DNA from 2 places in the Lysinibacillus sp. S1 genome. Region 1 is predicted to be linked to the other one. Evidence: a T-box and tRNA genes for the amino acid it is inferred to sense, from the RefSeq annotation. Region 1 holds a T-box; the other holds one or more tRNA genes.
What was found. A T-box is a leader RNA that pairs with one kind of tRNA and senses whether it is charged. The one in region 1 lies ahead of cysS (cysteine--tRNA ligase), so its partner is inferred to be a tRNA-Cys.
Positions count from the first base shown of each region.

Region 2: it has a tRNA-Cys gene. The T-box ahead of cysS (cysteine--tRNA ligase) is inferred to sense a tRNA for this amino acid. The anticodon was not compared.

Region 1 covers NZ_CP173154.1:2,888,053-2,893,726, forward strand. The annotation lists gene epsC (serine O-acetyltransferase EpsC) at 1-734, shown strand, start outside; gene ispF (2-C-methyl-D-erythritol 2,4-cyclodiphosphate synthase) at 876-1,352, shown strand; gene gltX (glutamate--tRNA ligase) at 1,442-2,902, shown strand; T-box leader at 2,953-3,171, shown strand; gene cysS (cysteine--tRNA ligase) at 3,233-4,633, shown strand; gene ACHZEU_RS14310 (Mini-ribonuclease 3) at 4,618-5,058, shown strand; gene rlmB (23S rRNA (guanosine(2251)-2'-O)-methyltransferase RlmB) at 5,058-5,674, shown strand, end outside.
Region 2 covers NZ_CP173154.1:3,479,269-3,484,942, forward strand. The annotation lists rRNA gene ACHZEU_RS17260 (23S ribosomal RNA) at 1-1,891, shown strand, start outside; rRNA gene rrf (5S ribosomal RNA) at 2,004-2,119, shown strand; tRNA gene ACHZEU_RS17270 (tRNA-Asn) at 2,136-2,212, shown strand; tRNA gene ACHZEU_RS17275 (tRNA-Ser) at 2,218-2,309, shown strand; tRNA gene ACHZEU_RS17280 (tRNA-Glu) at 2,334-2,408, shown strand; tRNA gene ACHZEU_RS17285 (tRNA-Val) at 2,424-2,499, shown strand; tRNA gene ACHZEU_RS17290 (tRNA-Met) at 2,526-2,600, shown strand; tRNA gene ACHZEU_RS17295 (tRNA-Asp) at 2,604-2,679, shown strand; tRNA gene ACHZEU_RS17300 (tRNA-Phe) at 2,695-2,767, shown strand; tRNA gene ACHZEU_RS17305 (tRNA-Thr) at 2,780-2,855, shown strand; tRNA gene ACHZEU_RS17310 (tRNA-Tyr) at 2,865-2,948, shown strand; tRNA gene ACHZEU_RS17315 (tRNA-Trp) at 2,962-3,035, shown strand; tRNA gene ACHZEU_RS17320 (tRNA-His) at 3,048-3,123, shown strand; tRNA gene ACHZEU_RS17325 (tRNA-Gln) at 3,128-3,202, shown strand; tRNA gene ACHZEU_RS17330 (tRNA-Gly) at 3,208-3,282, shown strand; tRNA gene ACHZEU_RS17335 (tRNA-Cys) at 3,291-3,364, shown strand; tRNA gene ACHZEU_RS17340 (tRNA-Leu) at 3,412-3,492, shown strand; gene ACHZEU_RS17345 (PqqD family protein) at 4,385-4,645, shown strand; gene ACHZEU_RS17350 (lasso peptide biosynthesis B2 protein) at 4,638-5,060, shown strand; gene ACHZEU_RS17355 (asparagine synthase-related protein) at 5,069-5,674, shown strand, end outside.

The sequences.
Region 1 (5,674 bases):
GCAGTAATAAGCTGCGTGAAACAGCATTAGATTTGCGGGATATTATCGAAAAAGTATTATTTTATAATATGGAGGATAGTGATCCTGCCAATTGCGAGAAGTATTGCCGTGAACAAGCAGACAAAATTGTTATGAATTTGATTAATCGATTTCCTGCCATTCGCCAAGTGCTACAAACAGATATTCAAGCGGCATATAATGGTGACCCAGCAGCTCTTTCCACAGAGGAAATTTTGCTAAGCTATCCATCTATTGTGGCTGTTTATATTCACCGCATCGCACATGAGTTATACGAAATGGGTGTACAAATTGTGCCTCGAATTATGTCAGAATATGCGCACCGATTAACGGGTATCGATATTCATCCAGGGGCTACAATAGGAGAATCATTCTTTATTGACCACGGAACAGGTGTAGTTATCGGTGAAACTTGTACTATCGGTAAGAATGTAAAAATTTATCAAGGTGTAACATTAGGTGCACTAAGCTTCCCATTAGATGAAAATGGTAATCCAATTAAGGGCATTAAGCGTCATCCGAATATTGCCGACAATGTTGTCATTTATGCTGGTGCTACTATCTTAGGGGGCGAGACGACGATTGGGCACGATTCCGTTTTAGGAAGTAATATTTGGCTAACACACTCTGTTCCCCCTTATTCACGTGTTTATAATTCACAGCCATCTCCGAATATTAGCAACAGTCAAATGAAAAATATAGAGTATCATATTTAAAGAATGTGGGGCAGTCTAGAGAGTGTAGCTTTCTAAACTGCCCATTACTGCTATAGGAGGATAATTATTAAAGCGCTTTTCAAACAACCTAGGGCAAATTTTGATATGATAATGATAAATATTAATTAAAGGAAGATGAATATGTTTCGAATTGGACAAGGTTTTGACGTACATGCATTTGAAGAAGGTCGTCCATTAATTATTGGTGGCATTACCATTCCGCATGAAAAAGGACTAGTAGGACATTCAGATGCGGATGTTCTCTTACACACTGTCACAGATGCGGCTCTAGGAGCAATTGGAGAAGGGGATATTGGCCGTCATTTTCCAGATACAGACCCTGCATTTAAGGACGCGGACTCAGCAAAATTATTAGAGTACATTTGGAAGATTGTTGAGGATAAGGGTTATTCTCTAGGTAATGTCGATTGTACCATTATGGCACAGCGTCCTAAAATGGCACCCTATATTGGACAGATGCAACAACGTATCGCCGAATTATTACATGCAGAGCCTTCACAGGTAAATGTTAAAGCAACTACAACTGAACGATTAGGTTTTACAGGTCGCGAGGAAGGTATTGCGGCAATGGCAACAATTCTATTGATCAAGAAATAAATGTGGATGAACCCCGCTTTTATTTCCTGTAACAGAGTGGTAAAATGAACAAAGTCAATTTTTGATCGAAAATTTAGGAGGCTTTTAATATGACGAAAGAAGTTCGCGTTCGTTACGCGCCATCTCCAACAGGTTATTTACATATCGGTGGAGCGCGTACAGCATTATTCAATTATTTATATGCAAAACATCATAACGGTAAATTCATTGTACGTATTGAAGATACGGATATTGAACGTAATGTAGAGGGCGGAGAAGCATCTCAGCTAGATAACCTAAAATGGTTAGGTATTGAATATGATGAGTCCATTGATATTGGTGGACCTTATGCGCCTTATCGTCAAATGGAACGTCTTGATATTTATAAAGAGCACGCTGAAAAACTATTAGAGCAAGGTGTAGCCTACAAGTGTTTCTGTTCTTCTGAAAAGCTTGAAGCATCTCGTGAAGAACAAAAAGCAAGAGGTGTAGCTGCTCCTACTTATGATGGTACATGTCGCCACTTATCAGCAGATGAAATCGCTGCTAAAGAAGCGGCAGGTGAGCCATACACAATCCGTATGCGTGTACCTGAAAGTGTAACATACGAATTTGAAGATTTAGTTCGTGGACAAGTTACCTTTGAGTCTAAAGATATTGGTGATTGGGTGCTTGTAAAAGCAAATGGTATTCCAACATATAACTATGCGGTTGTTTTAGATGATCACTTTATGGAAATCTCTCACGTTTTCCGCGGTGAGGAGCATTTATCGAATACACCAAAGCAAATGATGATTTTTGATGCATTTGGTTGGGAATATCCACGCTTTGGACATATGACATTAATTATTAACGAAAACCGTAAAAAACTATCTAAGCGTGATGAATCGATTATTCAATTTGTTACGCAATATAAAGATTTAGGTTATCTTCCTGAAGCGATGTTTAACTTCTTTGCGCTACTCGGTTGGTCTCCAGAGGGAGAAGAAGAGATTTTCTCAAAAGAAGAATTTATCAAAATGTTTGATGAAAAACGTCTTTCAAAATCACCATCTATGTTCGATAAACAAAAGCTAACATGGATGAATAATCAATATATTAAAAAGTTGTCTTTGGAAGAAGTGGTAGCATTATCTTTACCACATCTACAAAAAGCAGGCTTATTACCTGAAGAACTTACTGCAGAGCAACATGCTTGGGCGACGGATTTAATCGCACTTTATCATGACCAAATGAGCTTTGGTGCAGAAATTGTCGAATTATCTAGCCTATTCTTTAACGACCATATTGAATATGATGAAGAAGCAAAAGAGGTTTTAGCAGGAGAGCAAGTACCTGAAGTAATGGCGGCATTTAAAGCACAATTGGAAGAGCTAGAAGAGTTTACACCAGATGCGGTAAAAGCTGCGATTAAAGCTGTACAAAAGACAACTGGTCATAAAGGTAAAAATCTGTTCATGCCAATCCGTGTTGTGACAACAGGTGAAACACATGGACCAGAGTTGCCGAACGCCATTTGTTTAATTGGTAAAGAGAAAGCAATTGACCGTGTAGAAAAATTTGCACAATAAAGATAAATTTATTGACAATTCATTCTTTCGTTGTAAAATGTATTTACATTGAAAAAGCGTTGATAAGGAGAAGTAAGTGGCGCATGCTCTTAAGAGAGGACCATCATCGGCTGAAAGTGGTCTGAGCCTAGGCAAAACTGAAATGCACCTTTGAGCATAAAGCTGAACGAGAGTAGGCTTTATCGAGTCATCCCCGTTAATGGATGTCCAAAGTGGAAGGCTTTTTGTCTTCAATCAGAGTGGAACCACGCAAATCGAGCGTCTCTGTCATTCCTTTTAGGAGTGATAGAGGCGCTTTTTTTATTCAACAGAAAAGGAGAGTGAAATACAATGGGTATTCAAATTTTTAACTCATTAACACGACAAAAGGAAACCTTTGTACCGCTAGAAGAGGGCAAGGTAAAAATGTATGTCTGCGGTCCTACGGTTTATAACTATATCCATATTGGGAATTCACGTCCTGTAATTGTTTATGATACAGTACGTCGTTATTTTCAATATAAAGGCTATGATGTAAAGTTTGTTTCCAATTTTACGGATGTAGACGATAAAATTATTAAAGCAGCAAATGAGCTTGGTGAAGAAGTACATGAATTAACAGAGCGTTTTATTGCAGCCTATTTTGAAGATGTTACAGCACTGGGATGCAAAAAGGCAGATGTTCATCCACGTGTGACAGAGCATATGGACGATATCATTCAATTTATTCAAGTGCTAATTGAAAAGGGCTACGCTTATGAGTCTGCTGGAGATGTGTATTACCGTACTCGTAAATTTGATGGCTACGGTAAATTATCACACCAATCAGTTGACGATTTAAAAATCGGTGCTCGTATTGAAGCGGGCGAGAAAAAAGATGATGCGCTAGATTTTGCTTTATGGAAAGCTGCTAAGCCAGGTGAGATATTCTGGGAAAGCCCATGGGGAGATGGCCGTCCAGGGTGGCATATTGAGTGTTCTGTAATGGCTCGTGAACATTTAGGAGATACTATTGATATTCATGCTGGTGGGCAGGATTTAACTTTCCCTCACCACGAAAATGAAATTGCTCAATCAGAGGCACACAATGATAAAACATTTGCGCGTTATTGGATGCATAACGGGTATATTAATATTGATAATGAAAAGATGTCAAAATCTCTTGGGAATTTTATTCTTGTGCATGATATCCGTAAACAAATTGACCCGCAGATATTGCGTTTCTTCATGCTATCTGTCCATTATCGTCATCCAATTAACTTTGCGAAGGACCTAGTAGAAGCTGCTGCGTCAGGTTTAGAGCGCATTCGTACAGCATACAACAATGTGAAGCATCGCCTTACGACTACTGTAAGTTTAGGTGATCATTCAGAAGAATGGCTGAACAAAATTGCGGAACAGAAAGCGCATTTTGAAGAGGCAATGGATGATGATTTTAATACAGCCAACGCTATTTCTGTATTATTTGAAGTAGCTCGTATTGCTAATATTTACTTAAATGAAGCCAATACTTGCAAGAAGGTATTAGAAACCTTTATTGAAACCTTTGAAGTACTAGGTGACGTCTTAGGTATTGAATTTGCAAAAGAAGAAGAACTATTAGACGAAGAAATTGAAGCATTACTACAAGAGCGTGTCGAGGCACGTAAAAATCGTGATTTTGCTCGCTCTGACGAGATCCGTGACCATTTGCAAGCCCAAGGTATCATTTTAGAAGATACACGACAAGGAACTAGATGGAAACGAGGGTAATTAAGTTGGATAAACTTCGCAATGAAGATGTTAAACAATTAAAAGCGCTGGCGTTAGCCTATATGGGTGATGCCGTATTGGAACAAAAGGTCCGAGAATATTTGCTACGCTCTGGTCGTGTTAAACCAAACACACTACATCGAGAGGCAACTCGCTACGTCTCAGCAAAAGCGCAATCGATGATCGTTCATCGCATGATGGATGAAAATTATTTAACAGAGGAGGAATTGGCTGTGTTCCGCCGTGGACGCAATGCCAAATCCGGCTCTGTACCAAAAAATACGGATGTCCAAACCTATCGTAATAGCTCAGGCTTTGAGGCGGTGCTTGGTAGTTTATATTTATTGAATGAACTAGAACGCGTCTACGAAATCATTGCATATGCTATTCAAATAATCGAGGAATCAAAAGGAGTGTCTAAATAATGGCAGAACAGAATGGTGAAATTATTGCCGGTAAAAACCCAGTGTTAGAAGCACTTCGTTCAGGCCGCGATATGAATAAAGTATGGATTGCAGAAGGAGTAAAAAAATCTGGCGTCAATGAACTGCTAGATTTAGCCCGTGAACGTGGTGTCATAGTTCAATTTGTCCCAAAAAAGAAAGTTGATCAATTATCAAGTGCTAATCATCAAGGTATCGTTGCTTCTGTTGCCGCTTATAAGTATGCTGAACTAGAGGATTTATTTGCAGCCGCAGCTAATAAACAGGAAGATCCTTTTTTCTTAATCTTAGATGAGTTAGAGGATCCTCATAATCTAGGGTCTATTATGAGAACGGCTGATGCTATAGGAGCACATGGTATTATTATTCCTAAGCGCCGATCAGTGAGTCTAACAGCAGTAGTGGCAAAGGCATCTACAGGAGCGATTGAACACGTTCCAGTTGTACGTGTAAACAATCTTGCTCAAACTATAGATGAATTAAAAGAACGCGGTGTATGGATTGCAGGGACAGATGCAAAGGGATCTGCAGATTATCGAAAAATGGATGCAACATTACCATTAGCCATCATTATCGGTAGTGAGGGCAAAGGGATGGG
Region 2 (5,674 bases), 590 kb from region 1:
CACCAGCTAAGGTCCCAAAGTAATCGTTAAGTGGAAAAGGATGTGGCGTTGCACAGACAACCAGGATGTTGGCTTAGAAGCAGCCATCATTTAAAGAGTGCGTAATAGCTCACTGGTCGAGTGACGCTGCGCCGAAAATGTATCGGGGCTAAACGATTCACCGAAGCTGTGGATTGACATCTACGATGTCAGTGGTAGGAGAGCGTTCTAAGTGCGTTGAAGTCAGATCGGAAGGACTGGTGGAGCGCTTAGAAGTGAGAATGCCGGTATGAGTAGCGAAAGACGGGTGAGAATCCCGTCCACCGTATGACTAAGGTTTCCTGAGGAAGGCTCGTCCGCTCAGGGTTAGTCGGGACCTAAGCCGAGGCCGATAGGCGTAGGCGATGGACAACAGGTTGATATTCCTGTACCACCTCCTCACCGTTTGAGAAATGGGGGGACGCAGTAGGATAGGGTAAGCGCGCCGTTGGTTGTGCGCGTCCAAGCAGTAAGGCGTGTGTGTAGGCAAATCCGCACACTGTAACGTTGAGCTGTGATGGCGAGTCCGTATGGACGAAGTTCCTGATTTCACACTGCCAAGAAAAGCCTCTATCGAGGTGAGAGGTGCCCGTACCGCAAACCGACACAGGTAGTCGAGGAGAGAATCCTAAGGTGTGCGAGAGAACTCTCGTTAAGGAACTCGGCAAAATGACCCCGTAACTTCGGGAGAAGGGGTGCTCTTGAGCGTGCAAGCGCATGAGAGCCGCAGTGAATAGGCCCAGGCGACTGTTTAGCAAAAACACAGGTCTCTGCAAAACCGTAAGGTGACGTATAGGGGCTGACGCCTGCCCGGTGCTGGAAGGTTAAGAGGAGTGGTTAGCGCAAGCGAAGCTGCGAATTGAAGCCCCAGTAAACGGCGGCCGTAACTATAACGGTCCTAAGGTAGCGAAATTCCTTGTCGGGTAAGTTCCGACCCGCACGAAAGGCGTAACGATCTGGGCACTGTCTCAACGAGAGACTCGGTGAAATTATAGTACCTGTGAAGATGCAGGTTACCCGCGACAGGACGGAAAGACCCCGTGGAGCTTTACTGTAGCCTGATATTGAATTTTGGTACAACTTGTACAGGATAGGTAGGAGCCAGAGATCTCGGAGCGCCAGCTTCGAAGGAGGCGTCGGTGGGATACTACCCTGGTTGTATTGAAATTCTAACCCATGCCCCTTAGCGGGGCAGGAGACAGTGTCAGGCGGACAGTTTGACTGGGGCGGTCGCCTCCTAAAAGGTAACGGAGGCGCCCAAAGGTTCCCTCAGAATGGTTGGAAATCATTCGTAGAGTGTAAAGGCACAAGGGAGCTTGACTGCGAGACCTACAAGTCGAGCAGGGTCGAAAGACGGGCTTAGTGATCCGGTGGTTCCGCATGGAAGGGCCATCGCTCAACGGATAAAAGCTACCCCGGGGATAACAGGCTTATCTCCCCCAAGAGTCCACATCGACGGGGAGGTTTGGCACCTCGATGTCGGCTCATCGCATCCTGGGGCTGTAGTCGGTCCCAAGGGTTGGGCTGTTCGCCCATTAAAGCGGTACGCGAGCTGGGTTCAGAACGTCGTGAGACAGTTCGGTCCCTATCCGTCGTGGGCGTAGGAAATTTGAGAGGAGCTGTCCTTAGTACGAGAGGACCGGGATGGACACACCGCTGGTGTACCAGTTGTCTTGCCAAAGGCATCGCTGGGTAGCTATGTGTGGACGGGATAAGTGCTGAAAGCATCTAAGCATGAAGCCCCCCTCAAGATGAGATTTCCCATTACGCAAGTAAGTAAGATCCCTCAAAGACGATGAGGTAGATAGGTTCGAGGTGGAAGTGTGGTGACACATGGAGCTGACGAATACTAATCGATCGAGGACTTAACCAAAAAAGTTTGAAACATTCAATGCACCGTTTATCCAGTTTTGAAAGAATAAAATATTAGAATATACTTGTAATTTTTATAAGATATGTTATAATAAGTATTGTCTTTCAAATAGTCTAGTGATGATGGCAAAGAGGTCACACCCGTTCCCATACCGAACACGGAAGTTAAGCTCTTTAGCGCCGATGGTAGTTGGGGGCTTCCCCCTGTGAGAGTAGGACGTCGCTAGGCTATATACTAAAATTATTCCGAAGTAGCTCAGTTGGTAGTAGCACCTGACTGTTAATCAGGTTGTCGCAGGTTCGAGTCCTGCCTTCGGAGCCATTCTTGGAGAGTTGTCCGAGTGGCCGAAGGAGCACGATTGGAAATCGTGTAGGCGGTTAACACTGTCTCAAGGGTTCAAATCCCTTACTCTCCGCCAGCACTTTGATGTGTTCCAAACGATGGCCCCTTGGTCAAGTGGTTAAGACACCGCCCTTTCACGGCGGTAACACGGGTTCGAATCCCGTAGGGGTCACCAATTCAATACCCAGATGGAGGATTAGCTCAGCTGGGAGAGCATCTGCCTTACAAGCAGAGGGTCGGCGGTTCGAGCCCGTCATCCTCCACCATTATTTTAACAATATTATAGTATTATCGCGGGGTGGAGCAGTGGTAGCTCGTCGGGCTCATAACCCGAAGGTCGTTGGTTCAAATCCAGCCCCCGCAACCAAATGGTCCCGTGGTGTAGCGGTTAACATGCCTGCCTGTCACGCAGGAGATCGCCGGTTCGATCCCGGTCGGGACCGCCATTTATTTTAAAATATGGGTCAGTAGCTCAGTTGGTAGAGCATTAGATTGAAGCTCTAAGTGTCGGCGGTTCGATTCCGTCCTGACCCATCTTATTTTTTTGCCGGTTTAGCTCAGCAGGTAGAGCAACTGACTTGTAATCAGTAGGTCGTGGGTTCGATTCCTATAGCCGGCACCAGATATTCCCGGAGGGGTAGCGAAGTGGCTAAACGCGGCGGACTGTAAATCCGCTCCTTAGGGTTCGGCGGTTCGAATCCGTCCCCCTCCACCAGTTTTATTATTTTAGGGGCATAGTTCAACGGTAGAATAGAGGTCTCCAAAACCTTTGGTGTGGGTTCGATTCCTACTGCCCCTGCCAATTAATTTTATGGCGATTGTGGCGAAGTGGTTAACGCACCGGATTGTGGTTCCGGCATTCGTGGGTTCGATTCCCATCAGTCGCCCCATTGTTGGGGTATAGCCAAGCGGTAAGGCAACGGATTTTGATTCCGTCATGCCTAGGTTCGAATCCTAGTACCCCAGCCATTTTTGCGGAAGTAGTTCAGTGGTAGAACACCACCTTGCCAAGGTGGGGGTCGCGAGTTCGAACCTCGTCTTCCGCTCCATGTATGACGGCGGCATAGCCAAGTGGTAAGGCACGGGTCTGCAACACCCTTATCACCGGTTCAAATCCGGTTGCCGCCTCCATATTTTAACTGTTAATCGGTTTATCCGATTTTTTTTATCTCCATTATGCCGGTGTGGCGGAATTGGCAGACGCGCACGACTCAAAATCGTGTTCCTTTGGAGTGTCGGTTCGACCCCGACCACCGGTATCATCAAATTAATAAAAATTAAGAAAGCTCATAAATCTTGATATAACAGGGTTTATGAGCTTTTTATATTAGGGGAATTGCAACAGGTTTAGAAAGAGAAGGATTCTTTTTGAAGAAAAGGTCAACGAGAATAAAAAAAGTATAGAAAATTCATTGGAAGAGAATAGTATGAGTTTTAACATAGAAGTTACTCATGGGTTTGAATCTCCAAAGGAATCATTAGAAACATAATTAAAACAAGAATGTTTATATTAGCATTCTTGTTTTTTTATGTGATAAAACATTGTGTGTCAGAACGTTCGCTATGATAGACTAAGCAGTTATGTTTATGTAAAACAGGTAAATTTGTTTTACAAATTTTACAGGGCTTTAGAGGGTAATAAATATCTTTACAATATTTTTCTATAAAGGTTGTGCCATTTTAGACGCCTGAAAAGAATAGGTTTATCCTATAGATTTTAGGTAAAAGACAAAGACATCTGTTTCAACATCAATAATTTTTTGAACTTTGGTGGAGAGAGAATATTTTCTTTTATACATTGATTTTTAGATTTCTATTTTTAAGATCTTTCATGGACCAATAAAACCCTACGAGTTGCATCTTCTAGTTGATTGAAAGTTAACAATCAACTAGAAGGTGCAGTTTTTATATATGTGTTGAGTGATGGACTTGATGTGGATGTAATCGATAGCACAAGAGTTGTCATTTTACTCCACTACATTTATATAATCATAAACGTAATGGAGTAAGTAGAAAAAATACGGTTATGTGGAAGAAAGAAGATGATAAGAGTAAAGAGACTGTTAGAGCTTATGACTGTGTATAGTAGTAATACAGGAACAGTATTAAAGGATTGTTCACAATGTAAAAGAGGAGGAAGTGGTAAAAGGGATGCGTGTAAAAAAATCAAAGTATCTTCTTTCCTATAAAGAAGAGGATGAATATCTAATTATTAATATTTATACGAATCAAATTTACGCACTAGATAAATTTAGTTCATTTATTTGGGAAGAGTTTGATAAAACACCAATAGTCTCTGATATTTCCAAATTAATAGCTAAAAGGACAAATGAAGATATTTTAATTATTCAAAAGGATTTAGATGGATTTTTAAATTCGTTGTCAAAAGGAGGTTTAATTAAATTTGTATAATATTTTATATTTATACAAAGAATTAATATTTTTAGATTTCCAAATACGGAGAAAAGGTTTTGATGAAGTCTTTAGACGCTATATAAAAAAATATACTATAGAGGGTTCTAAAGAGATTTTTACTGAGGAGAATTCTGAAGAGATTTTGGAGTGGTTTATTCTTTTAGACCAAGTTTGCTGTTGGTATCCTAGGAAAGCAGATTGTATACACAAAACGTTAATTGGTTATAAGATACTTCAATCTAAGTATGGTATACCAGTAAACATGGTAATAGGGATAAAAAAATTTCCCTTAGAGGCACATGCCTGGATTCAATATCAGGGCCACAATCTATTTGAAGAAATGGAAAATCTTGATTCGTTGAAAGTGATTATAGATTCAAACTCGTATATGAAGGGAGTTGAACTTAGGTGAATTGGTATGTGTTTGAATTTATGGATAATTCGGAGGGAGAAGTGGATAAAAATGGACATCTTAAGATCAACAGTAAATCAAAAGTAAATTATTTCAACACATCCTCACAGAACTTTGTTTTGAAAGCAGCATATGCTCAAAATACGACCCCATATGTGTTTTTTGAAAATAATGATGTGTTAATAGTGGGAGACATTGTGATATACAATATTTTGAATCATGGTGTATATGAAAATGTTGATTGGACTGAGCAAGAATTACTCACTAATTTAATTTCCCTTTATAACACATTTGGTTTGGATTTTGTGAAGCGTTTAGATGGCGAGTTTTCATTTGTTCTATTTGATAAAAAGAATTTAACATTAATGGCCTGTAGAGATACCTTGGGGGTAAAAAGGCTCTTTTATTTAAAAACCGATACAAAATTAGTAGTTGCGAGCGATATCTTTCTATTGAAAAGTTATCTAAATACACCTGAGTTGAACGGTGTTTACTTTCAAGAATATCTAAATGCAAAAGGAATTGTTGATTCCTATTTAACGCCATATAAAGAGATCTTGCGTTTACCGAGTGGGAATATGTTTGTTTATGAAAATAAGGAAATTAACCTAATA